DNA from 3 places in the Pseudoalteromonas sp. S1650 genome. Region 2 is predicted to be linked to each of the others. Evidence: predicted binding sites of a transcription regulator. Region 2 holds the regulator's gene; each other region holds the start of a gene.

Region 1 (7,719 bases), on a different contig from region 2:
CGCACATGGCTCGTATTGATAAGAGATAGACACAGGTACAATTTTTAATTCGCGTACGTATTCAGCAAACTCTTTCTTCTGCTTGCGGCCTTGTAACTGCAACATTTTAAGCAGGGCAGGATCTGTTTGGTCAAAACCGTCTTTTGCTCGGCCTTCTTTTTGCGCTATCCAAATTGAGTGGCCTTCAGCAAGTGAGTCATAAATATAAGCAGACAGCTGCGACAGCGCTTTTAGCATCTCTTTCGGTGCTTTCGCTGAGCGCTTCACAATAAAGCTCTTGTTTAAACGCATTAACTCAGTGATATAAGGAATTTGCAGTAAGTTATCACCAATGGCGATACGAACTGTCGGCATGTTGTGCTTAAACAAGCCCCAATTAACGAGCGCAGGATCAAGCACTATATCGCGGTGATTAGAGATAAATAAGTAAGCTTGTTTTGGGTCTAGTTTATCAATGCCCGAAAACGTTACCTCTGAAGTAGTGCGGGTGATTAGTTTGTTCAAATAATCAGCCACTTCGTGCTGAACTTGCTCAACCGATGCGGTGTTACCCCACTTTTTACGCAGCTGGCTGCGCACTAATGGGCGAGTAATAAATGGGAAGTTCGATAAAAAGCGCGGTAAGTTATACTTAGCGATTACATCTACAAAGGCATTATCAGCAATCAAACGCGCTACTGAGTCAGCTACTTCATCATCATTGTAAGGTCTTATGTCGGCGTATTTATCCACACTTTCACTCATTAAAAACTACTTAAGTTAAAAAACGGCACGCAAAGCGTACCGTTAAAAATAATTGACGGATTATAACTCAGGCAATTTTAAATGCGAACCGAGACGCGATAGTTAACCAAATTAAATGCCAATTAATGTATAAAATATTTATCTATAACAAATAATTAAGCAATGCTCTTACCAGTTTGCGAGGATTTTTTTAATACCATTTTTAACAGCAATCTGAGTATTAAAATTGCCAACACAATACCTGCAGCAAGGCTTAACCAATGAGGTAGAACCTCGTGCTCTTCACCCATCATCGGCGCTACCACAAAACCATATTGCGCCACTAAATAATCGGTTAAAAAGCCAAAAGCCAGTGCCGTGCCAATCACACCTATTAGGTAGGCAAATACCGCTCGCTTGCCAAGCTCTTTACCAACGACACCAAGCGTTGCGATATTGGTTGCCGGCCCTGCCAACATAAACACAAGCACCGCCCCCGGAGATACACCACTGAGTAATAAACCTGCCGCTATAGGTGTCGATGCAGTTGCACAAATATACATAGGAATACTGATTAAAATAACCACCAGCATAGCAAGGATGCCATTCCCCCACTGGCTTAAAAAAGATTCTGGTACATAAGTTTGCACAAGCGCTGCAAAGAATAAACCGATCATTAGCCAAATCATGGTGTCTTCAAGCAGCTTATTGCAACTAAAGCTCACCGCGCGTTTCAGTTTGCTAAAACGACTTTCAACGGCTTTGGTTGGCTGCTCACTGCTACAACAGCTTTTCTGTATAGGCGCTGCTTTTTCTGTTGAGCAACTTTGTTGCTGCCCCTGTATTGGTTGCGATTCCTTGCTACTACAACAACTTTGTGCGGGCTTTGCTGGCGCCTCTTTACTGCAACAGCTCGTTGTGGTCACAGGCTTTGGCTGTTTACTACTACAACAAGAGTCTGCTTTAGTACTTTCTTTATCTGATTCTGTACTTTGTACTTGTTGGAGTTCACTGTCTTTCCCCACTAAGACGCCGGCCACAATGGCGCTGCACACGGCGGCAATAGGACGTATTATCGCCATAAATGGGCCTAGCAACACATAAGATACCGAAACCGAATCGACCCCAGTTTCAGGGGTTGAAACTAAAAATGCGGTGGTGGCACTTTTCGATGCCCCCGCTCTTCTTAAACCAATGGCTGCTGGGATCACACCACATGAGCACAAGGGCATTGGAGCACCTATAAAGGCTGCTTTAACTGTGGTCCACAACCCTTCTTTGCCTAAATGCCGGTTAAGAAAGTTAGCAGGCAAATATACATTGAGAAGACCTGCTATGAATAAGCCCAGCATTAACCAAGGTGCTGAGAGTAAAAACAGATGCCAAAAATTATTGAGTAAGTCCATCGATATCCTCCAGCGTCGTTAGTATTGAGCAGTTTTCAGCAGGCTCTTCACCGCCACAACATTTATCTGCCAACAATGAAAGTGAGTCATAAAAGCGAGTAAGCTCTGCAATTCTTTGTGCAACGAGGTCACGTTTTTGTAACGTCATTTCTTTAACTTCATGACAAGAATGCTGATCTTTATGAAACTTAATTTGCAGCAACTCTTTGATCTCAGCCAAACTAAAGCCAACATTCTTTGCTCTGAGAATAAACGTCATTTGTTTCTGGTCATTCTCAGAATAAAAACGATATCCCACATCTGAACGCGAACTTGGCGTTAACAAACCATGCTTTTCGTAGTACCTTAGCGTATCTGTTGAGACACCCAACTGACGGGCAAACTCACCTATTTTCATCACCGTCTCCATTGTGAAGCGTTTATTTATTATGCTCACTATAAACCTTGGAGTACACCCCAAGGTCAAGCAATAAATTAAAAAAGGAAAGCACATGAATATTACTGTCCTTGATGCAGCAACATTAGCCAACACATCGTTAGATGCTTTAGCGCAATTAGGAAAACTTACTTGTTACGATTTAACTGCTAAAGAACAGGTTGTTGAGCGCTGCCAAGATGCCGATATCGTTATCAGTAATAAAGTGGTGATTGATCAGCACGCCATGAGCAAATTACCTAATTTAAAATTAATATGTGTTGCAGCGACTGGGACTAACAACATTGATTTAATAGCAGCCAAAGAGCATAGCATTGCGGTGACCAATGTCGCGGGCTATTCAACACCGAGCGTGGTGCAGCACACCTTTACTCTCATCACTAACTTACTGGGCAATACTCACAGATATATTAATGATTGCCAGCAAGGCTTATGGCAGCAAAGTCCTATGTTTTGCCGTTTAGATTACAGCTTTAAAGAAATTGCCGGCAAAACATTGGCAATTATTGGTTACGGTTCACTAGGTAAAGCCGTTGCCGATGTAGCGCGTGCTTTTGGTGCTAATGTCATCATCAGTGAACGAAAAGGCCATGCACCTCGTGAAGGTCGTGTTAGTTTTAATGATGCCCTAACCATAGCGGATATTATTAGTGTTCACTGCCCGCTTACTGATGAAACACGCAACCAAATCGCCGCGACAGAATTAAGCATGATGAAACCGTCAGCTATCATTATTAATACTGCTCGTGGTGGGATTATCAATGAAGCCGATTTAGCTGACGCATTAGCTAATAATGTTATTGCCGGAGCTGGTGTTGATGTACTCAGTAAAGAACCTGCAGAGCAATCAAATCCGCTGGCACAGTATAAAGGCGCAAACTTATTACTTACTCCGCATATTGCTTGGGCCAGCCAAGAATCTATCGTGCGTTTAGTTAACGAAATTGCTTTGAATATCCAAGCATTTAATCAAGGCGAGATGCGTAACAGGTTGGTCTAAATCGCAATTTATTAGTCAATAGAGCTAAGTAGTTAGTAATTTATAACTTAGCCTTTTAACTAAAAACAGCATAAATAATTGATTTAGTTATGATTTAAAAGTTTGGCAAGTAGTTTGCAATTAAGTGAACAACTATAAAACAATTTCTACGGGATAAAAGAACATGAAAAAAGCACTTCTAATTGCCGCGCTAACTGCACCATTTTTAACTGGTTGTGTCATTGCTGTTTCTGACGGTGAAGCAGACACACATTGGGCTGGTAGCTCATCTAGCTGGCAAAAGCAGCATAAAAATAACCGTGAAGTGATCTCTAATCTTGCATTAGATACCAGCTATCAAACTGTATTAAACAAACTAAATACTCCTAACTTTACCGAGTTATTAAAGCAGGGTGATGATGTGTACCAAGTATTATTCTATGCAACCCATAGTATTCATTCTGATGGCAAGATGACTAAAGACGAATGTACACCACTGGTTTTTAAAAATGATAAGTTAATCGGTGTGGGTGATACGATTTATAAATCACTTAGCAATGGCTAGCTTGCATATTTAAATTCTGTAAGTAGGCAGCTATTGCCTACTTATGTTCACTCATAGCTATCATTCTCGATACTATCTGATCACGCCCAGCATCTTTTGCCTGATAAAGACCTAAATCAGCTTCTTCAAGTAATGTTTGCTCTGCATACACCTGGCCATTTTCCGTGGTCGCAATACCAATACTAATTGTGACATGGTCGGCATTTAGTGACGCTTTATGCGGAATATTTAACTCATTAACGGCATTACGTAATTTGTTTGCAAACGACATAGCTTCTTTTGCAGAGGTATTTGGAAGTACTGCTGCAAACTCTTCACCGCCATAACGAGCAACAAAGTCACTACCTCGCTCACATGCTCCAACTAAGGCATGAGCAATTTGTTTTAAACAATCATCGCCTGCTCGGTGACCATAACAATCGTTGTAACGTTTAAAGTGATCAACATCCATTAATAATACTGATAATGGTGTTTGATCACGACGACAACGACGCCACTCTCGCGCTAAGTTTTCATCTAAATAACGTCGGTTTGGGATCTCTGTTAGGCCATCAATTGAGGCGAGCATTTCAAGCAAGTCATTTTTTTGTTTGATCATTAATTGATTGCGCACACGTGCACGAACGATCGCTGCACTAAAAGGTTTGGTGATGTAATCCATCGCCCCTAATTCTAACCCTTTAGCTTCATCATCATGGCTAGTATTTGCCGAGATAAAGATTACCGGTAGCATGCTTGTCGTTGCGTTTTCTTTTAATTTGTTGAGTACTTCATAGCCGTCGATTCCTGGCATTACAATATCCAAGATCAACAGATCCACACTTTGTGTTTTTAGAAACGTCAGTGCTTTTTCGCCACTCTCAACACAAAAAACATCATAGTCTTGCTGTAATGTTTTTTCTAATACCAAGCGGTTTAACGGATCGTCATCAACAATCAGTACCTTGGCTCTTTTCAACATCAGTAGATCCTTGTTCGATGATAAAGGCAATAACCTGTTTTATTAGGCATTGCAACTCATCAATTAATTGTTCGGAAAGTTCACCTTTAGCTTTTAGTGTAGCCTCGCAATGCTGAGCGCACGCTGACAATCGTTTAAACCCAAGGTTACCAGCCGATCCTTTCACATTATGCACCACGCGGATCAACTCGTCGGTAGTCTTTAATGTAGAAATTTGTATTAACTGCTCTGCTGCCATAGTCGCAAACTTCGACAACATAGTTAATACTAACTTATTATCATTTCCAAACTGAGATAAGATAAAAACCTTATCAAAAAAAGCTTCTTTTGAGTTTTTAAGCTCACTCATTGCTAAAAACAATTTACTCGCAACAATAGGTTTAGTTAGGTGTTTATTCATTCCTGCCGCAATTGAATGCTCAATATCTGCAGCCTCACTATGAGCGGTAAGCGCGTATATCGGCATTTGCTCTTTGGTGTATAATTGACGAATAATTCGCGTCGCTTGGCAACCATCCATCACAGGCATTTGAATATCCATAAAAATTACGTCAGGTTTGATCTCTTTAGCAATTTCTATACCTTTTTTACCATTTAGAGCACAAATGACAGTAATATCTATTTGCTCCAAAATACTCTTAATGATGCTCAAATTAAGCGGATTATCATCAACTGCAAGTACTAAAAGTCCAGATAAGTCTGTACTCGAAGGCAAACAAACTAATTCTCTTTTTGTAGGTCCTGATGCTTTATCTAGCTGTAAGCAAAAACTAAATTTGCTGCCTTTGCCTTTTTCACTATCAAGTTTTATCTCTCCGCCCATTAAAGCGACTTCATATTTAACAATCGCTAAACCTAAACCGACCCCCTGATGAGAGCGTGTTAAAGACTCATCTCCTTGCGTAAAAGCATCAAATAACCGCCCTTGATCAGCCTTATTTATACCTATACCTGTATCTTTAACTGTAAAACAAATTAGTTGCTGCTCTAAAGACTCTTCAATCAGCTCTAAACACAGAGTTATTGTGCCTTGTTCAGTAAACTTGGCTGCATTTGTCAATAAATTGGCTAATACTTGCTGCAAACAAATTTGGTCGCCAATTAAGAATTCGTTGATGTTCTCGTCACGGTAAATGATAAAATCAATGCCTTTATTTGTGCATAAGGGAGTGATCACGCCTCGACTAAAATCAATTAGATCAGATAAACTCATAGGCGCTTTATTCATTTCCAGTTGAGCACTTTCGGCACGTGCAAAATCAAGCATTCGATTTAAAAGCGTCAGTAAACTATTAGCTGCTGTTTTTGCCTGCTCTGCATGAGTGCGCTGATGCTCAGTTAGCCCTTGCAATGCAATAACATCAATTAAGCCTAGTACTGCATTGAGTGGTGTGCGTATTTCATGACTTAGATTAGCAATAAAGCGGCTTTTAGCGAGCGTTGCCCGCTCTGCATCATCTTTTGCTTGCACTAAATCCGTCACATCCTGTACATGAACAACATAATAATCTGGTGTTTGCTCGGCATTCCAAACTAGGGACACACTAATTTGCAGCCAGCGCTGCTGTTCTTGCTGCTCAAGACTAAAGTGATAAACTTTTTTCTTCTCATGCAGCAGCTCTGTCAGAGTATTTTTCAACGTCTGATAAGACTGCTCAGCAAATAAGTTTGTCAACTCGAGGCCATTAACGTTTTCAATTGCAAAGATTTTTCGTGCCGCTTTATTTGCTTGCAGCACTTGATCTTCAAGTGATACCAGAAGCACCCCATTCGCTGCGTACTCCATTGCACTGCGCAATTTCGCTTCGGAGCTTTGTAGTGCATTCAGTGCATTATACTGCTCGGTAATATCACGACCAATCGCCATGGTACCAAGAAATTGCTGGTGCTCGTTGTAAAATGGCACAATGCTAAAAAGGTAAGTTTTCTCATAATTTGAAAGACGAGTTTGATACGTTTTTTTGTCTCTTAAAACCTGCTTCTCAAGTTCATTTAACTCGCCGTTATCATCACTAATATCACATAATTGCTGGCCTACTAACTTCTCTTGTGGCAAACCAATATAGCCTTCATACGCTTTATTACAGCCTAAAAACGAGCCATCAATATTCTTAAAATAAATAAGATCCGGCACGTTATTGAGCATGGTATTTAATAACGCTAAGTGACGTTCTTTCGCATCAATACTACGACGCAATTGTTTTGACTTTACCTGTACCTGAGAATCAAGCGCTTTATTCGCCTCTTGTAATGATTGGACGAGCTCTTCATTGCGGCTAAACACTCGTTTTACACGGCTGAACCAAGGCTGCCAATCGACAGGAATACGATAATGAACTAACGCTTGTTTACCTTCATCATGCTGCTCAAGGTAATTCATTAAGTGCGTCATTGGTTTTACAAAAATACGTTGACTCAGCCAAAAAACAGCGCTGAACATCATCACTAAAAACACACTCAAAAACGCGAATTCTAAAAAGATGTCGTAACCAATAGGTTCACTCAGGGCCTGCTTTGATTCATAGAAACGAGTGTAAATGGGTAAATTTGTTGCTTCTTGCACTAAATGGCTGTGGTTATTCTTTCGCATATCGACAGCAACATTCGGCCAATGTTCGCTGGCACTGATGGCAGTGTTAAGCGCTGTTT
Region 2 (7,719 bases):
CAAGTGAATTTTTGCACTATGCTGTGGCTAGCTAAATAATCCCTGACAGGCTGATCGAGGCCGGTTAGTGGCTTTAAATCAGGCTCCCAGTGTGGGTTCGGTAAAAAGCGTGCATCAAAAACGTAGTCAGCTTCTTTTGGAATGCCATGCTTAAAACCAAACGACATAAACGTAATAATCAGTTTTTTATCTTTCTTACCTAAAATCTTTTCACGAATTGATTCTGCTAACTGATGAACACTCAAATCAGTGGTATCAATCATAAAGTCAGCGCGGGTGATCAGCACATCAAGCAGGATTTTTTCTTGTTTAATGGCAAGATCAAGCGGTAAAGAATCAATCGATAATGGATGCAAACGGCGAGTTTCAGAAAAGCGCTTAATTAGGGTTTGGTCATCACTATCTAGGTAGAATAGTGTTGGGTTTGCAAAACCTGGCAGGTACTCAAGAATATCATTAAACTCTTGCTGCTCTTTCGGTAAGTTACGTACGTCGATACTGACGGCAATTTTGTCATAATTATCAGAAACACTTCGCACGAGCGAAGGCAGTAGGTTGACAGGAATATTATCAACACAGTAGTAGCCTAAGTCTTCAAGAACTCGTAAAGCGACCGATTTCCCCGAGCCTGAGCGACCGCTGATAATTATTAATTCCATTTATGCCTCTGATGCAATTACTTGAAATAGTTGCTGATCGCTTGTAGCACTTCGCAACTGTTTACAAAAATCTTTATCTTTAAGTCTATCAGCAATTGTTGACAAGGTCTTCAAGTGCAACTGGCAATCGCCATCTGGTACGATGAGTGCCACAAAAATATCAACGGGACGATTGTCTATCGCATCAAAATTGATGGGAGATTCACTGACAATAATAAATGCATGAGGTTCATCAGCACCACTCATTCGACCGTGGGGAATAGCTATTCCTCGGCCGATACCTGTACTACCTAACTTTTCCCTGTTCAGAAAAGCATCTAGGATATCTTGTTGAGATAAATGAGGAAACTGCTGGTGAGCTAACTCGCTAATATACTCAAGAATTCTTTTTTTGCTATTAAAAAGGACCGCAGCTTTGCTGCAGTCCTGATTAGTAAGTGAACTAAGTTTCATAATTTAATGTCGAGCTAATTTCTCTTTATGCTTAATGACTTGGCGATCAAGTTTATCGATCAATGAGTCAATTGCTGCGTACATATCTTGATGTTCTGTAGAAGCGAACAACTCGCCTCCGTTTACATGTAAAGTTGCTTCTGCTTTTTGGCTTAATTTTTCTACATCTAAAATGACATGAACATTATTAATATGATCAAAATGCCTTTCTAGTTTTGCGAACTTAGTGTTTACATAGTCTCTTAATGAATCAGTGACTTCTACGTGACGACCAGTTAAATTTAGTTGCATAAGCATTTTCCTTCTATGTAAAACGTCTAAATCAGACTTTTACGCTGATTAGACGGAGGTATTGCTAGAGACTCACGATATTTTGCAATTGTACGTCTAGCTACTTTAATTCCTTGCTCAGCCAATATATCTGCAATTTTGCTATCACTCAATGGTTTAACCGAGTTTTCTGCAGCAACTAACTTCTTGATTAAAGCGCGAATTGCTGTAGAAGAACACTCACCACCATTTTCGGTGCTGACATGGCTTGAGAAGAAATATTTCAACTCAAAAATTCCCCTTGGGGTATGCATATATTTTTGTGTTGTAACCCGAGAAATCGTCGATTCATGCATTTCGACCATTTCAGCGACATCGTTTAGCACCATTGGCTTCATTGCTTCTGGGCCATGTTCAAAGAAAGCTTGCTGTTGTTGCACGATACAGTTGGTCACTTTTAGTAAAGTATCGTTACGGCTCTCTAAGCTCTTAATAAACCACTTTGCTTCTTGTAAGTGAGAACGAATAAATTGGCTGTCGCTACTTGATTTAACAGAGCGAGACATCGCTGCATATTGGCTATTCACTCTAATTTTTGGCATACAATCTGGGTTTAACTCGACTACCCAGCGGCCTTTCACTTTTTTCACTGATACATCGGGTATGACGTACTCAGATTCTTCGCGTACTATGCTATCCGCAGGCTTAGGATTTAAGCTGTGAATGAGCGTCATCACTTCTTTAAGCTCGTTTTCTTTAAGCTTAGTCTTTTTCATTAAAGTGCGATAGTCGCGACTTGCTAATAATTCGATATGCTCAGATAAAACCATTTTAGTTTCAGCTAAATATGGCGTATTGGCATCGAATTGACGAAGTTGTATACACAGGCACTCTTGTAAACTTCGCGCGCCGATACCAACTGGATCGAATAACTGTATTCTTTTTAAGACAGCTTCAACTTCATCGAGTTCGATTTCTTCTTCATCATTATTTTGATTAAAGCTTTCGACAATATCTTCGCAGCTAACCGTTAAAATACCTGAGTCATCGATAGCTTCAACGATGGCAACGGCAATCGCTTCATCGGTAGGACTAAATGGTGTGAGCTGTAGTTGCCACATTAAATATTCTTGCAGTGTTTCTGTTGAAGCACCTTGGTAAATAGACTCGTCTTCAGGCATTGGCCCAGACGATGTTGATGGGGCGGCACTCATGTACTCATCCCACGTAACATCCATAGCTAAGTCATCGCTAACCGTATCCTTACTCAGAGCATCACTGCTTTCTTGCTCGAATTCGCTAGGTGCTTCGTCGGCAGACGCGCTGACTTGTACATCGTCAGACTCCGCTTTTTGCTCATTCTTACCGATGCTTTCTTCGTTGTAATCCGCTTCTTCCACTTCAAGCAGAGGATTACTATCAAGCGCTTCTTGAATTTCTTGCTGGAGATCCAATGTACTGAGCTGCAACAAGCGAATGGCTTGTTGCAGTTGTGGAGTCATTGTAAGTTGCTGGCCCATGCGCAGCTGTAATGATTGCCTCATGTATCCCTAACAATCCTTTTTAAGTTATCGGTAACGGTGAAGACACTGTTATCGATTTATTGTCATTGTATAAGTCTAGCAGATGCTCTAGTCGGTGGCGTAATGGTTACAGCCTGAATTGCTCGCCTAGATAAACATCACGTACAGTTTGGTCAGCTAATACGTGCTCAGGTGTCCCTGATGCAATTAGCTCCCCATGAGAAACAATGTAGGCTTTTTCACAAACATCAAGGGTTTCTCGAACATTATGGTCAGTAATAAGTACACCAATACCACGATTTTTTAGGTGCTCAATAATTTTCTTTATATCTAACACCGAAATAGGATCAACACCAGCAAAAGGCTCATCTAAAAGGATAAATTTAGGATTAGCGGCTAATGCACGTGCAATTTCAACGCGGCGTCGTTCACCACCTGACAGTGCCATACCTTGGCTATCGCGAATATGTTGAATGCTAAATTCATCTAATAAGTTGTTAAGCGTCTCTTCGCGCGTTGTTTTGTTAAGATCTTTGCGGGTCTCTAATATGGCCATCAAGTTTTGGTAAACTGTTAATTTTCGAAAAATAGACGACTCTTGTGGTAGATAACCAATACCTAAGCGCGCACGGCTGTGCATTGGCAAAAGCGTGATATCGTTATCATCGATGCTTATTTTTCCTTTGTCGCTTGGTACGAGGCCTACAATCATATAGAAGGTCGTTGTTTTACCTGCACCATTTGGCCCTAACAAGCCAACAATACTGCCCGCTTCAACTTCAAGACCGACATTTTTAACCACTTGGCGGCCTTTGTAGCTTTTAGCTAAAAGCTCTGCTTTTAATGTGCTCATGGTTGGCCTTTATCGTCTTTTTTATTTTCTACAGGCACTAAAATAGTGTGTACACGATCTGTTGAGTTTTCGTCTTTTTCTGCGCTGATCAGCTGTTGAGCCATATCATAGGTAATGCTTTTTGCCGTTACTTTTTGACCCGCTTGAGTGACTTCAGCTTCGCCATTGAGTGTTAAGAAGCGTTTCGCAACATCATAACGAACTTCTTCGGCGCTGGCGCTCATCACGGTACCATCAGCTTGCTTTTCTTCGAAGTAAGCTGGTTTGCCTGTAGCGATAATTAATTCGACTGTACCTTCGGTGTCACCGCCATGTGCCTCAAGTCGCTCTGCTGTAATGCGACGATCACCATGCACGATCTCTACGTTACCTTCAAATATGCCAACGCCATCTTTTAGTTTACCGACTTGGCGATCTGAGCTAATGCTAATTTGAGCGCCTGTTTGCTCGGCAGCTGCGCCCGAAAAGGCAATCAATAAGCTTGGGATCAGGAGTAATTTCTTCAGTTTATTGGTCATAGTATATGGTTCGTGTATGGTTAGTTAACTCAACAATTTCGGCTTTTAAATCGGCTTTTAAGCCTTTACCGGTAATTTTTAAATTCGGTCCTGTTAGTGTTACAGGTTGCTTTGAAAACATCGTCATTTTATCAATGTCGACATTAATATTTTCTGCTTTTATGTCTTCGATCATACCGTTATGGGTTAAGTTTTTAGCAACTACATCCCCTTCAAAAATCAGCTGATCATTTTCGTATAAAGTAGCTTCTTTGGCTCTTACTTGCCAAACTTGCTGATCGCTATAAATAGTAAAAATAGGTTGTTCAAAAAAGGTAAACCCTAATTGTTGATACAACTCCATTTTTGCAGCTGCCACTTTATGACTAATTTTACCTTGCTCGTCATAAGCTGTTTGCTTTAGAGCAACGGCAGTGTAATCAGGCGTTGCGATGATCTCGTCTTCACTAGTTATTGTATCAGTTGACTGGTTAAAGTACGGGTACCATAACCACACCATGCAACAGACAAAAACAATACTCAGTAAAATACGGGCTATATTCATGCGCTGGTTCCATCGCTAGTTAACGGCTTGCCGTTTTCTAACATCAGTAAATCAGTTAATTCACGCACGGCTCCAAAGCCACCCGGTAATAATGTGGTGTAATGAGCCAGCTTCTTGATGAGCGGGTGTGCATCGTTTACTGCGACAGCAAAGCCAACTTTTTCCATAACTGGTAAGTCTGGACCATCATCACCAATATAGGCAATCTGTTCATCTGTCAGCCCCAGTTTATCCTTTAACTCTTGATAAGCAATCAGCTTATCTTCTTGTCCCTGATAAATGTGCTGAACTGTTAGGCTAGTCATTCGCTGCTGAACTATTTGTGAATGGCGGCCAGTAATCACTGCCACTTCAAAGCCACTATTAATGAGTGCTTTAATACCAAAACCATCTTTAGTATTGAATGCTTTAAGCTCTTCGCCATTATTACCCAAATAAATTCGACCATCAGAAAAAACACCATCAATATCACAGATTAATAGTTTTATTTTTTGAGCACGCTGACTCACATCAGGGCTCAGGGGCTGGTATAGTTCGGCGAATGTCATTGCTTAGAGAACTCCTGCTTTTAATAAGTCTTGCATATTAAGGGCACCAATTGGTGTGTTGCTTTGATCCACCACAATTAAACCATTAATACGTTTATGCTCCATAATATTTAAAGCTTCAGCCGCAAGCATGTCAGGGCGAGCCGTTGTGCATGAACGGGTCATCACTTGGCTAATTGCCGTGTTATGGATATCGATGCGCTGTTCTAAAATACGGCGTAAGTCACCATCAGTGAATAACCCGGCTAACTTTTCATCTGCACCAATCACTGCGGTCATACCAAGGCCCTTGGCTGACATTTCAATCAATGCATCTTTGATGCTTTGGGTTTCGCTAACGATTGGCGTTGCGTCGCCTGCGTGCATCACATCATCTAATGTAAGTAATAAACGTTTACCTAAGCTGCCACCAGGGTGCGAAAGTGCAAAATCGTCGGCAGTAAAACCTCGGGTTTCTAGTAGCGCAACCGCCATTGCATCGCCCATAACCAAGGTTGCAGTGGTGCTTGCCGTTGGGGCAAGGCCTAACGGACACGCTTCTTGGCTAACTTTGATGCACACATGAACATCAGACAGTTTTGCCATTGTTGAGTCTGGGTTGCCTGTTAATGAAATCATTTTTGCGCCAATGCGCTTAATAACAGGGATAATACTGAGTACTTCGCTGGTCTCACCTGAATTTGAAATACACATCACCACATCGTCGCGGGTGATCATGCCTAAATCACCGTGGCTAGCTTCGCCAGGATGAACAAAAAATGCCGGAGTGCCAGTACTTGCAAGGGTTGCAGCAATTTTATTACCTACATGGCCAGACTTGCCCATACCAATCACAATAATACGACCTGTACATTGGAACATTAATTGGCAAGCATTATCGAAATCTTGATTTATATATTGCTCAATTTCTTGTAAAGCTTGTGCTTCAATTTCGAGTACGCGCTTACCCTGCGCGATAAAGCTAGGTTGTGTCATTAATTATCCTACTTGGCTGAAAATATAGCCCTGATATGCAATAAATGCGACTAACAGTAAGCCACCTTCTACTCTATTGATACGACGAGCACCTTTAAAGTTCAATGACATGGCAATCAATACAACGGTTGCTGCAATCATGATAAGTGCATCGCGGTTTGCCGCAGAAGGGTCAATAATTGAAGGGTTGATAATACCCGCAAGAGGTAATACGGCGAGTAAATTGAAAATATTTGAGCCAACGATATTACCAAGTGCTAAGTCGTCTTCGTTTTTTAAAACCCCTGCAATACAAGCCGCTAGCTCTGGTAAGCTGGTACCAATAGCAATTATGGTTAAGCCGATAACAAGGTCAGATAGACCAAAATATTTTGCGATATCAACGGCTGATTCAACTAAAAAGTGTGAACTGACTGGTAATAAAACCATACCGATGATTAACCAGAATATGGCTGATTTGGTACTGACATCGTTCGGAACGTCTTCACACGCTTCGCTGACAAATGGGTCATCTTGGTTTTTAGCACGCAGAGACACAATAACTAAGCCACCAATGAACACCGCAAAGGCAATCATCAATGCAATGCCTTCAGCGAACGAAAAATAGTTATCTGAGAACACATACCAAGCGGCTACTGAGATTAACAGTACCAGCGGCATTTCGCGTTTGAGTGTCATTGAAGATACTGAAAGAGGGCGCAGTAAAGCTGTGACACCAAGTACAAGTAAGATGTTAGTAATGTTAGAGCCGACCGCATTACCTACCGCAGTATCTGTTTTACCGGCAAGTGCCGCTGATGCAGATACCATCATTTCAGGGGCTGATGAGCCCATAGCAACAACGGTTAAACCAATGATTAGGGTGGGGATCCCCATATTTTTTGCCAGTGCAGCCGCCCCATAAACAAACCGATCAGCACTCCAGACGAGTGCAGCAAAGCCAATAATTAAAATGACAAAAGAAGTCACCATTGTGATACGCCAACATTACTTATACAGATGACTGCAAATAGTAACAAAAGCGAGCCTGAAAGTATAAGTAAAAGAATGGGCTGGCAAGCATAAAGCGTGCTTGGTAAGGAAACTAAATTTCAGGTGTCGTTAAGCTCTTTACAGCTAGCTTTAGAATTTATTGATAGAAAATATTACAAAATTTTACGATTTGTTTTTTCCATCTTGACTAAAAAACCCTTAAAATGGCAAAACTAGTGAAAAACGTTATGGAGAGCGACTTGTCGCAATCAATAGTAGAAATCAAGGATGTAACCTTTTCACGGGGCGATAGAATCATATATAAAAATATGAGTTTTAACATTCCGAAAGGCAAGATTACCGCTATCATGGGACCGAGCGGCATTGGTAAAACCACCATGTTA
Region 3 (7,719 bases), on a different contig from region 2:
TATAACTGCGCAAAACTATCGACGTAATCACTAAGCTTGTCGATATCTACTACTTGTAAACCTTGATTACTTCTTTGCACTAAGCCTTTTTCAACTAACTCTGTAACGACGCGTCTATATGCTCTTTCGGTGGTAGCAAAGCGCTCAGCTTCAGCATTTACGGTAGGGTAGGCACGCAGTAACGTTGGGTTGCTGTTTTCAGCTCTTAATAAGCAATCTTTAGCTATGTTGTAGCTAAGTGGTAATAGCAGCTTATCTAAGTTTATTTTTTGGTTTTCTTGGAATTTTGCGGCAATTGTTTGCGCTGTGTACAGGCTTAACTCTGGCTTTTCTAACAGTAGTGCGCGCCAATGCTTGAGCTCTATTAGGTTATAGCTTACATCGCTAAAGCACGTAACTGTATAAATACACGGATAGTTATTCAGAGCTTCAATTTCACCTATCAGTGTGTTGTTACAATCAAGCTGGCCTAAAAGAAGGCGTCGGCCATTACCCACGTCATAGCTGAACGACACTGTGCCGCTTCTCACTAATACGAGTTTTGACAAGGGTTGATCTTGGTGGATCAGCACCTCTTTTTTAGCTTGTTGAAAACTGCTGCCAGCAAATGTCAGTAATTGGTCAACAAGGTAGCTTGAAAAATGATATTGAAACATTAACGCCGCTCTTCGGACAATTGTCCTATTTATTACATCTTAATGACGTTAGCATTAAGATTCTAAGAATTTACGCTAACTTGCTAGTAAGGTGTTTCACGTTACTGATACCTTCATTTCCCGTGTAATGATTTTAAAGCCAAGGTTATTCTTAAGCTTTACAAGGTTTTTAGTAAGTTAGCTTTTTTATTTTATTGTCAAAATAGCACAGAGTGCGTCAAAAAAAATGACAAGCTCCAATGCTAACCTAAAGCCTAGGAGAGAACAATTGAGTTGGGAATATTTAGGCTATTTAGCGTCAGCACTGTTGGTTGCTTCTTTGACAATGAGCGATGTAGTAAAACTACGTTGGCTTAACTTAGCAGGGTGTATTGCATTTACCTTCTACGGATTAGCAATAGGAGCCGTGCCCGTTGCCTTCACTAATGGCTTACTGGCGTTTGTGAATATTTACCACATCGTTAAATTAAAGCGTCAGCAAAAAGCTGACGCCGAGTAATATTATTCCTCTTTTTTATATTTCAGCTCGCCCGCAATCCAAGTTTGCGTCACATTTATATCGTGGATCTCTGAGATTGGGGCTTTGTAATAGTCTTTATCAATCAAAATAAAGTCAGCCCATTTACCTTGCTCTAAACTGCCTACCTTAAACTCTTGATGTGCAGCATAAGCACCACCTAAAGTAAATGCACGCAAAGCTTCATCACGCGATAGCAGCTCTTGTGGTCGCCAGCCGCCTTCTGGTAATTGATTATGATCCATTCGGGTGATGGCCGAATATAAACCATCAAATGGGTTAGCAAGCTCCACTGGAAAGTCAGAACCCGCTGCAATCACTGAGCCTTGTGCTAAAAAGGTCTTCCAAGCATACGCCCCTTCAAGCTGTTTTTCAGTCAGGCGCTGCTCTGCCATATGCATATCAGAGGTTGCATGAACAGGCTGCATTGATGGAATAATTTTTAATGTTTTAAAACGAGGAATATCTTCAGGAGTCACAATTTGTGCATGTTCAATTCGGTTACGAAGTAAAATCCCACCGGTTTTTTTAAATACATTTTCATAGGCATCGAGTACTACGTGATTGGCTTTATCACCAATTGCATGAGTGTTTGCACTAAAGCCATGGGAAAAGCTTAGGTTAAATAGCTGCTCAAGCTTTTCTTGAGTTTCAAGCATTAAGCCATGATGATTTTTACGATCAGCGTACTCTTCAATGAGGGCTGCGCCTCGGCTTCCCAAAGCGCCATCCGCATACACTTTGACACTGCGAATCGACAGCATGTCATTCATGTCTTTATATTTACCCGCTTTGAGCATGGTTTCTAATTGAGGATCGGCAGCACTTAGCATGGCTACGATTCTTATAGGAAGGGTATTTTGCTCAGAGCGCTGCTTGTACACTTGCCACGTGTCATAATCGATACCGGCATCATGGGTTGATGTAATACCCAAACTTAGTAGATGTTTACCTGCATTATCTAAGGCTGTATTAATGCTGGCATGGCTTGCTTTTGGTACATGTTGGGTAACAAGCGTTTCGGCTTTATCAATGAATACCCCAGAAGGTAAGCCAGAATCTAGCTTTAAAATTTCACCGCCGGCAGGAGAGGAAGTTTGTTTGATAATACCTGCAAGTTCCATGGCTTTTGAGTTAACCCACACAGCATGACCATCAACGCGAGAAAGTACCACAGGTTTGTCTTTTACGTATTTGTCTAAATCAGCTGCAGTTGGAAACTTACCGCCAGGCCATTGCTCTTGGTTCCAACCGCGACCAATGATCCAACTTTGTTTATCTTTGGCAAACTCAGCCAGCATTTTGCCAACCTCATCTGCCGAGCGCGTATTCCTTACATCAAGTTGTGAAAGGTTATTTCCTAAACCAATCACATGGCCATGAGCATCGACTAAGCCTGGTAACAATGTGGCTTGCTTGCCATCAATTGCGGTGGCATCAGGGAAGCTATTTTTAATTGAGTCATTGCCTGTTTTTACGATTTTACCGTCTTTAAAAACCAGTGCAGAAAAGTGTTGGGTTTCGCCTTTATAGGTAGGCGTATAGCCATTTACATTATAAATAACAGTGGTGTTGGCAAAGCAGCTAAGTGAAGCTGTTGCGAGTAAGCTGATGATGAGTTTCATAATCTTCTAATAGTTTTTATTGATTTATGAAAACAGTATCAGAGTTGCAGTAAACTGCAACTCAGCAGAGATTAATAATTAACTATAACTCTTTATTTGCTCGCATAAATCTTAAACTCACTGAGGGATAATTTATTATCTTTATCACTGTCGTAATTTTTAAATCGCGACCACAGAGCTGGGTCTCTCGCAGACTCTGAGCGAGTCAGGTAACCATCGTCATTACGATCAAGTTGTTTAAATTTTTCACCAATACTATCTGCAGCAAAACTCATTGTGCTAAATGCACAACTTAAAACTAGGCTGGCAAAGGTTAATTTTGACATTACTTTAACTCTTGTTTGTTAAATAGTGTTTAAACTCAAGGAGCGAGATTTGTTGATCTTTATCTGTATCCCACTGCGCTATGCGTTTTTGCAAGTGCGGTTGCGATGACAGTTCCTGCTCAGATAAAAAGCCATTTTTATCTTTATCTAGGTGATCAAAGCGTTGTTTTACGTCCAATGCTAAGCTATTGAAGCTTATAGTAATTAAGGTGCATGGAGCAAGCCAGAAAATTCTCATAATTGCCTCCTAAATAAAAGTGCTTGCCATAATTTAACTCCCAAAATTTAAATCCGTTTACACATTCCCTCTGGGATTATGGCAAGCACTTTAAGCCGTTAAGGTTTGAATTTTTCAAACTCTTGTTCAGACAGAACCTGATCGCCGTTTTCATCCAGATCGGCAAATTGCTTAAGTAAGTTATCGTGTTTGGTTGCTTCAGTTAATGAAATCTCGCCATCGGCGTTTGTATCAAATTGAGCAAATCGAACATCCATTTGTGATGCTAAAACGGTGGCGCTGATAACTAAAAACATCAGCGAGAATGCAGCTAAAAGTTGTTTCATTACAATCTCCTATTGAATAAACGACTGAAACTCAGAAAATGAAATTTGGCCATTTTGATTACTATCAATTTGCGTAAAGTTGCCGTGCAACAAGGCATCTTCAGATGCTTCTGCTTCACTCAAAAAACCATTGCTGTCTTTATCTAGCTCGTTAAAGGTTGTCTGCAAATCAAGTGCGTAACTATGAACTGAGAACAGACTTATAAGCAGGGTGGCTACCGGGGCCGTTACTTTCATTTTGTGTCCTAAATAACTAATTTGCTTAGTACTTATCAAAATCAGTGCCAATATTAAAAATTATTAATTATCAGGTGGTTATGGTTTTTGTGTGGTTTTGAATACGAAATAGTTACAGGGTGTTGTGTCTTTTTTGCAACGATTTTCAGGTGTTAAAAGTTTATCTATTTTATTTCAATGAGTTAGTTTGTTGCCAAATGGCAACTTTGTATCGGTTTTTGAGGGAAAATCAGTACTTTTTAAGGTCGGATTCAGCGAGTGTCTAAGTTTGTTCGCTAATAATCAGCATCTGCAATTATGTTGAGAGTGAATATGCAAAATAAAGTAGCGATAAAAATAAAACAGTTACTCAATTGGCGACCTAGTCTTATTGGCCAGTTTGTCTGTAGCATTTTGCTGTCTTTACTACCGTTATCTTTGGTGGTGATTTTATTTTTAAATGCGCTCAATAAGCAGCTTGCGGTGACTCAAGAAATCGTCGGTGACAATTACGAGATTACTAAAGCATTTAACAACCTCAAACAAGACTTAAACAGCCTTGAGCGAGCAACTCGACAAAACTGGGTGCTTAAAAGTGAATCCCTCGATAGCTTGATTGCCAACAAGTGGCAATCGTCATTGCAAAGTGTCGATGAGCTCATTTTCTTAAGCCCAACCGCTGATTATGTCTCGCAGTGGCGGCAATTGGCTGAGGTATTACAATTTGCGCATCAGCATTTATTAATAGAACAAAAGCAAGATGGTGAGCTGTTTGCACCCGCTAGTAAGCTTATCAGTGAGCAAACAAATTGGCTCAAAGAGCAAAATGAATTGCGCATCACAAAAAATCAGCAGCAATTAAAAGCGCTTCAAGCTTCATTTATTAATTGGTTAGTTGCGTTAATTCCACTCACGTTATTGGTCGGGGGCGGCTTTCTTTGGCGGATCAGCGGGCGGCTCAGAGAACTCACACATGTGATTGATAAACTTGGACAAGGTCACTGGCAGCAAAAAATTCAAGTTCGCGGCTCGTCAGAGTTAGTTGAATTAGGTAATAAATTAGAGTGGGTTCAAGCGCAGTTACATATGCTTGAGCAGCAAAAAGATACGTTTTTACGCCATGTGACACATGAATTAAAAACGCCCCTAGCTTCGATGGTTGAAGGCACAGACTTACTCGCAGATGAAATTGTTGGTCCTATCAATAGCGAGCAACAAGCCGTTCTTGAGCTAATAACGCAAAGTATGGTGCGACTCAGAGCCATGATTGAAAGCTTATTGAGTTACAACGCCATTCGCACCAGTAAGCAAAGCCTAAGCGAGCTTAACTTTAATTTGATGATGAACAAAATTGAGCGTCATTTTGAGCACCGATTATCAGCGCGTGACTTATCCATTGTGTGGGTGAATGAATTACCAAATAAAGCTTTGTTTATCTCAATTGAGCTACTTGAAATGGTGCTTATTCAGCTTACCTCAAATGCGTTAAAGTTTTCGCCAGAACATGAGTCAGTGACAATAAAAGCAAGCTTAAAGCAGGGACAGTTAATTTTGAGTGTCAGCGACTTAGGAATAGGCATAGAAGATACTGAAAAAGCCGCCGTGTTTGGGGCTTTTTACCAAGGCAAGAATGCAAAACAACATACTGAAATGGGCAGTGGACTCGGTTTAACCATAGTTAAAGAAACTGTTGAACAATTAAACGGTAAGCTCTCTATTACTGATAATGAGCCGCAAGGATGTGTATTTACAGCCATTTTACCAATTCAATTAACCCAAGGAGTTAACTGATATGGGCTTAGCGAATAAAGCCAGTTTTATGCTTGTTATAGGCACACTTTTTATAACAGGGTGCACGATCACGCAAAAGCATGTTGAGGCAGAGCAAATAGAGCCGACAGCAGATGTGAAATCTCAAGGGCAACCTAATCCAAAGCCTCGGCCGAAAAGTGAGCCGTTATACCCGCCTGTAAGTACAGTCATTGCTTGGCATGCTGCCAAGTGCGGTGGCTTTAAAGCAAGCTCTGATAAAGCAAATTATGTTGGCGAAAATGAGCTAAAGCGTCTGTTTGAGTCGATTTGTTTACTCGGTGCTTCAGAGCCAGAAAAAGCTCTTAGTCAGCTTGAAAAAAGTGACCATGCTTTTTATTGGCCAGATGATATTAAGCAGTATCTATGGTTACAAAAGCAATATTTACAACAGAATTTAGCGGCAAAACAAGCTAAGCAAGCACTGAGTGATGAAATGGAAAAAACCTTATCGTCGCTTGCGACTATCGAACAACAACTTCTGCTACGTGAAGAGACCAAGGAGCAGTAACCATGAATGAAGTAACAAAACCACGGGTTTTATTAGTAGATGACGATGCGAGTTTATTAAAGTTACTAGCGATTAGAATTGAGTCTAAAGGCTATTTGGTAAACACAGTCGAAAGTGGCATTGAGGCATTACAAACACTAAAAAACCAAACCTATGATGCGGTGATCACTGACTTAAGAATGGATGAAATGGACGGCATGGCTCTACATCGCCAGTTACAAAGTCGTTACCCTTCAATGCCGGTGATTATGATGACAGCACATGGTTCGATACCTGATGCAGTGGAAGCGACGAAGCAAGGTATTTTTGCATTTATTACCAAACCGGTTGATAAAGATGAGCTGTTCGACAGCCTTGCTAAAGCTATTGAGATCCATGGTGTACACGGTGATGAAACACCGACACAAACAAATATTGTCACCCGTAGCGGCGCGATGCTGCATTTACTTGAGCAAGTTAAATTGCTTGGTCCAACGCAAGTGAATGTGTTGATCTCCGGTGCTAGCGGCACAGGTAAAGAGTTGCTTGCACAAGCAATACATCAACATAGCCATGTTAGTGACGGGCCATTTGTAGCAATTAACTGTGGCGCTGTGCCGGGGGAGCTTTTAGAGTCTGAATTATTTGGGCATAAAAAAGGCGCGTTTACAGGCGCAGTAAAAGACCATCAAGGTTTGTTTCAACAAGCTCAAGGTGGGACCCTTTTTCTGGACGAAATAGGTGATATGCCGCTAAATTTACAAGTAAAACTGCTTAGGGTTTTACAAGAGAAAACCATTCGTCCTGTAGGCTTTCAAGAAGAGATCCCAATTGATGTGCGGGTGGTGTCAGCGACTCATAAGAACCTCCCTGAGGCAATCAATAATCAGCAGTTCCGTGAAGATTTATATTACCGATTAAATGTGGTGAACTTAAAACTGCCTCCGCTTTGTGAACGCCGAGAAGATATTAGTTTGCTAGCACAGCATTTTGCAGGTCTAATTGCTAAACGTATGGGGCAAGAGCAAAAGCAGTTTGCCAATGATGCGATGCATGCTTTGGTGCGCTATGATTGGCCGGGTAATATCCGTCAATTACAAAATGTGATAGAGCAGGTAGTAGCCCTTACACCTGGTAAAGTGATTGCCGCTCAGCTAGTTGAGAGTGCATTAAATAGTAATGTTAGTATTGCTGAGCCACTTTCGTTAAATGATGCAAAAAAAGAATTTGAGCGAGATTATTTAATTAATACGCTGAAAATGTCAGCGGGTAATGTTGCCGAAGCCGCAAAGCTTGCGAAACGTAATCGCTCAGATTTTTATAAATTAATCAAAAAGCACAACATTAATGTTGAAAGCTTAATATAAGGAAAAACATGGCGCTTTTTTTAGTCTATCTGGGCGGTCGTATTCAAGGTTGCCACATTGAAATGCACGACGTTCGATTTGTCGTAGGCGATAGCATTGAGCAAACCTACTCAAAACTAAAAGCACAATGGGTGGGTGATAAAAGCAAC

Evidence for each region. The regulator sigma-54, encoded in region 2, starts transcription at its own class of promoters, with help from an activator protein. The targets are predictions, from matches to a motif close to GTTGGCACGNNNNTNGNNT.
Region 1: CWB80_RS08085 (DUF3192 domain-containing protein) is a predicted target of sigma-54. The motif match lies at 3,667-3,685, and genes of this name have one in related genera.
Region 3: CWB80_RS11855 (EF-hand domain-containing protein) is a predicted target of sigma-54. The motif match lies at 3,959-3,977, and genes of this name have one in related genera.

The regions. Positions count from the first base shown of each region.
Region 1 is NZ_PNDF01000023.1:66,953-74,671, forward strand. It holds gene CWB80_RS08065 (1-acyl-sn-glycerol-3-phosphate acyltransferase) at 1-744, opposite strand, end outside; gene CWB80_RS08070 (SO_0444 family Cu/Zn efflux transporter) at 900-2,129, opposite strand; gene zntR (Zn(2+)-responsive transcriptional regulator) at 2,113-2,526, opposite strand; gene CWB80_RS08080 (D-2-hydroxyacid dehydrogenase) at 2,621-3,565, shown strand; gene CWB80_RS08085 (DUF3192 domain-containing protein) at 3,729-4,109, shown strand; gene CWB80_RS08090 (GGDEF domain-containing response regulator) at 4,147-5,070, opposite strand; gene CWB80_RS08095 (ATP-binding protein) at 5,039-7,719, opposite strand, start outside.
Region 2 is NZ_PNDF01000115.1:10,353-18,071, reverse strand. It holds gene rapZ (RNase adapter RapZ) at 1-659, opposite strand, end outside; gene ptsN (PTS IIA-like nitrogen regulatory protein PtsN) at 660-1,112, opposite strand; gene hpf (ribosome hibernation promoting factor) at 1,116-1,403, opposite strand; gene CWB80_RS21600 (RNA polymerase factor sigma-54) at 1,430-2,926, opposite strand; gene lptB (LPS export ABC transporter ATP-binding protein) at 3,033-3,758, opposite strand; gene lptA (lipopolysaccharide transport periplasmic protein LptA) at 3,755-4,276, opposite strand; gene lptC (LPS export ABC transporter periplasmic protein LptC) at 4,266-4,820, opposite strand; gene kdsC (3-deoxy-manno-octulosonate-8-phosphatase KdsC) at 4,817-5,368, opposite strand; gene CWB80_RS21575 (KpsF/GutQ family sugar-phosphate isomerase) at 5,372-6,343, opposite strand; gene CWB80_RS21570 (calcium/sodium antiporter) at 6,347-7,315, opposite strand; gene CWB80_RS21565 (ATP-binding cassette domain-containing protein) at 7,564-7,719, shown strand, end outside.
Region 3 is NZ_PNDF01000034.1:24,593-32,311, forward strand. It holds gene CWB80_RS11825 (Crp/Fnr family transcriptional regulator) at 1-656, opposite strand, end outside; gene CWB80_RS11830 (YgjV family protein) at 925-1,155, shown strand; gene CWB80_RS11835 (amidohydrolase) at 1,158-2,798, opposite strand; gene CWB80_RS11840 (EF-hand domain-containing protein) at 2,891-3,124, opposite strand; gene CWB80_RS11845 (EF-hand domain-containing protein) at 3,129-3,362, opposite strand; gene CWB80_RS11850 (PLC family EF-hand domain-containing protein) at 3,461-3,688, opposite strand; gene CWB80_RS11855 (EF-hand domain-containing protein) at 3,698-3,925, opposite strand; gene CWB80_RS11860 (HAMP domain-containing sensor histidine kinase) at 4,238-5,695, shown strand; gene CWB80_RS11865 (hypothetical protein) at 5,697-6,224, shown strand; gene CWB80_RS11870 (sigma 54-interacting transcriptional regulator) at 6,227-7,570, shown strand; gene CWB80_RS11875 (DUF1543 domain-containing protein) at 7,579-7,719, shown strand, end outside.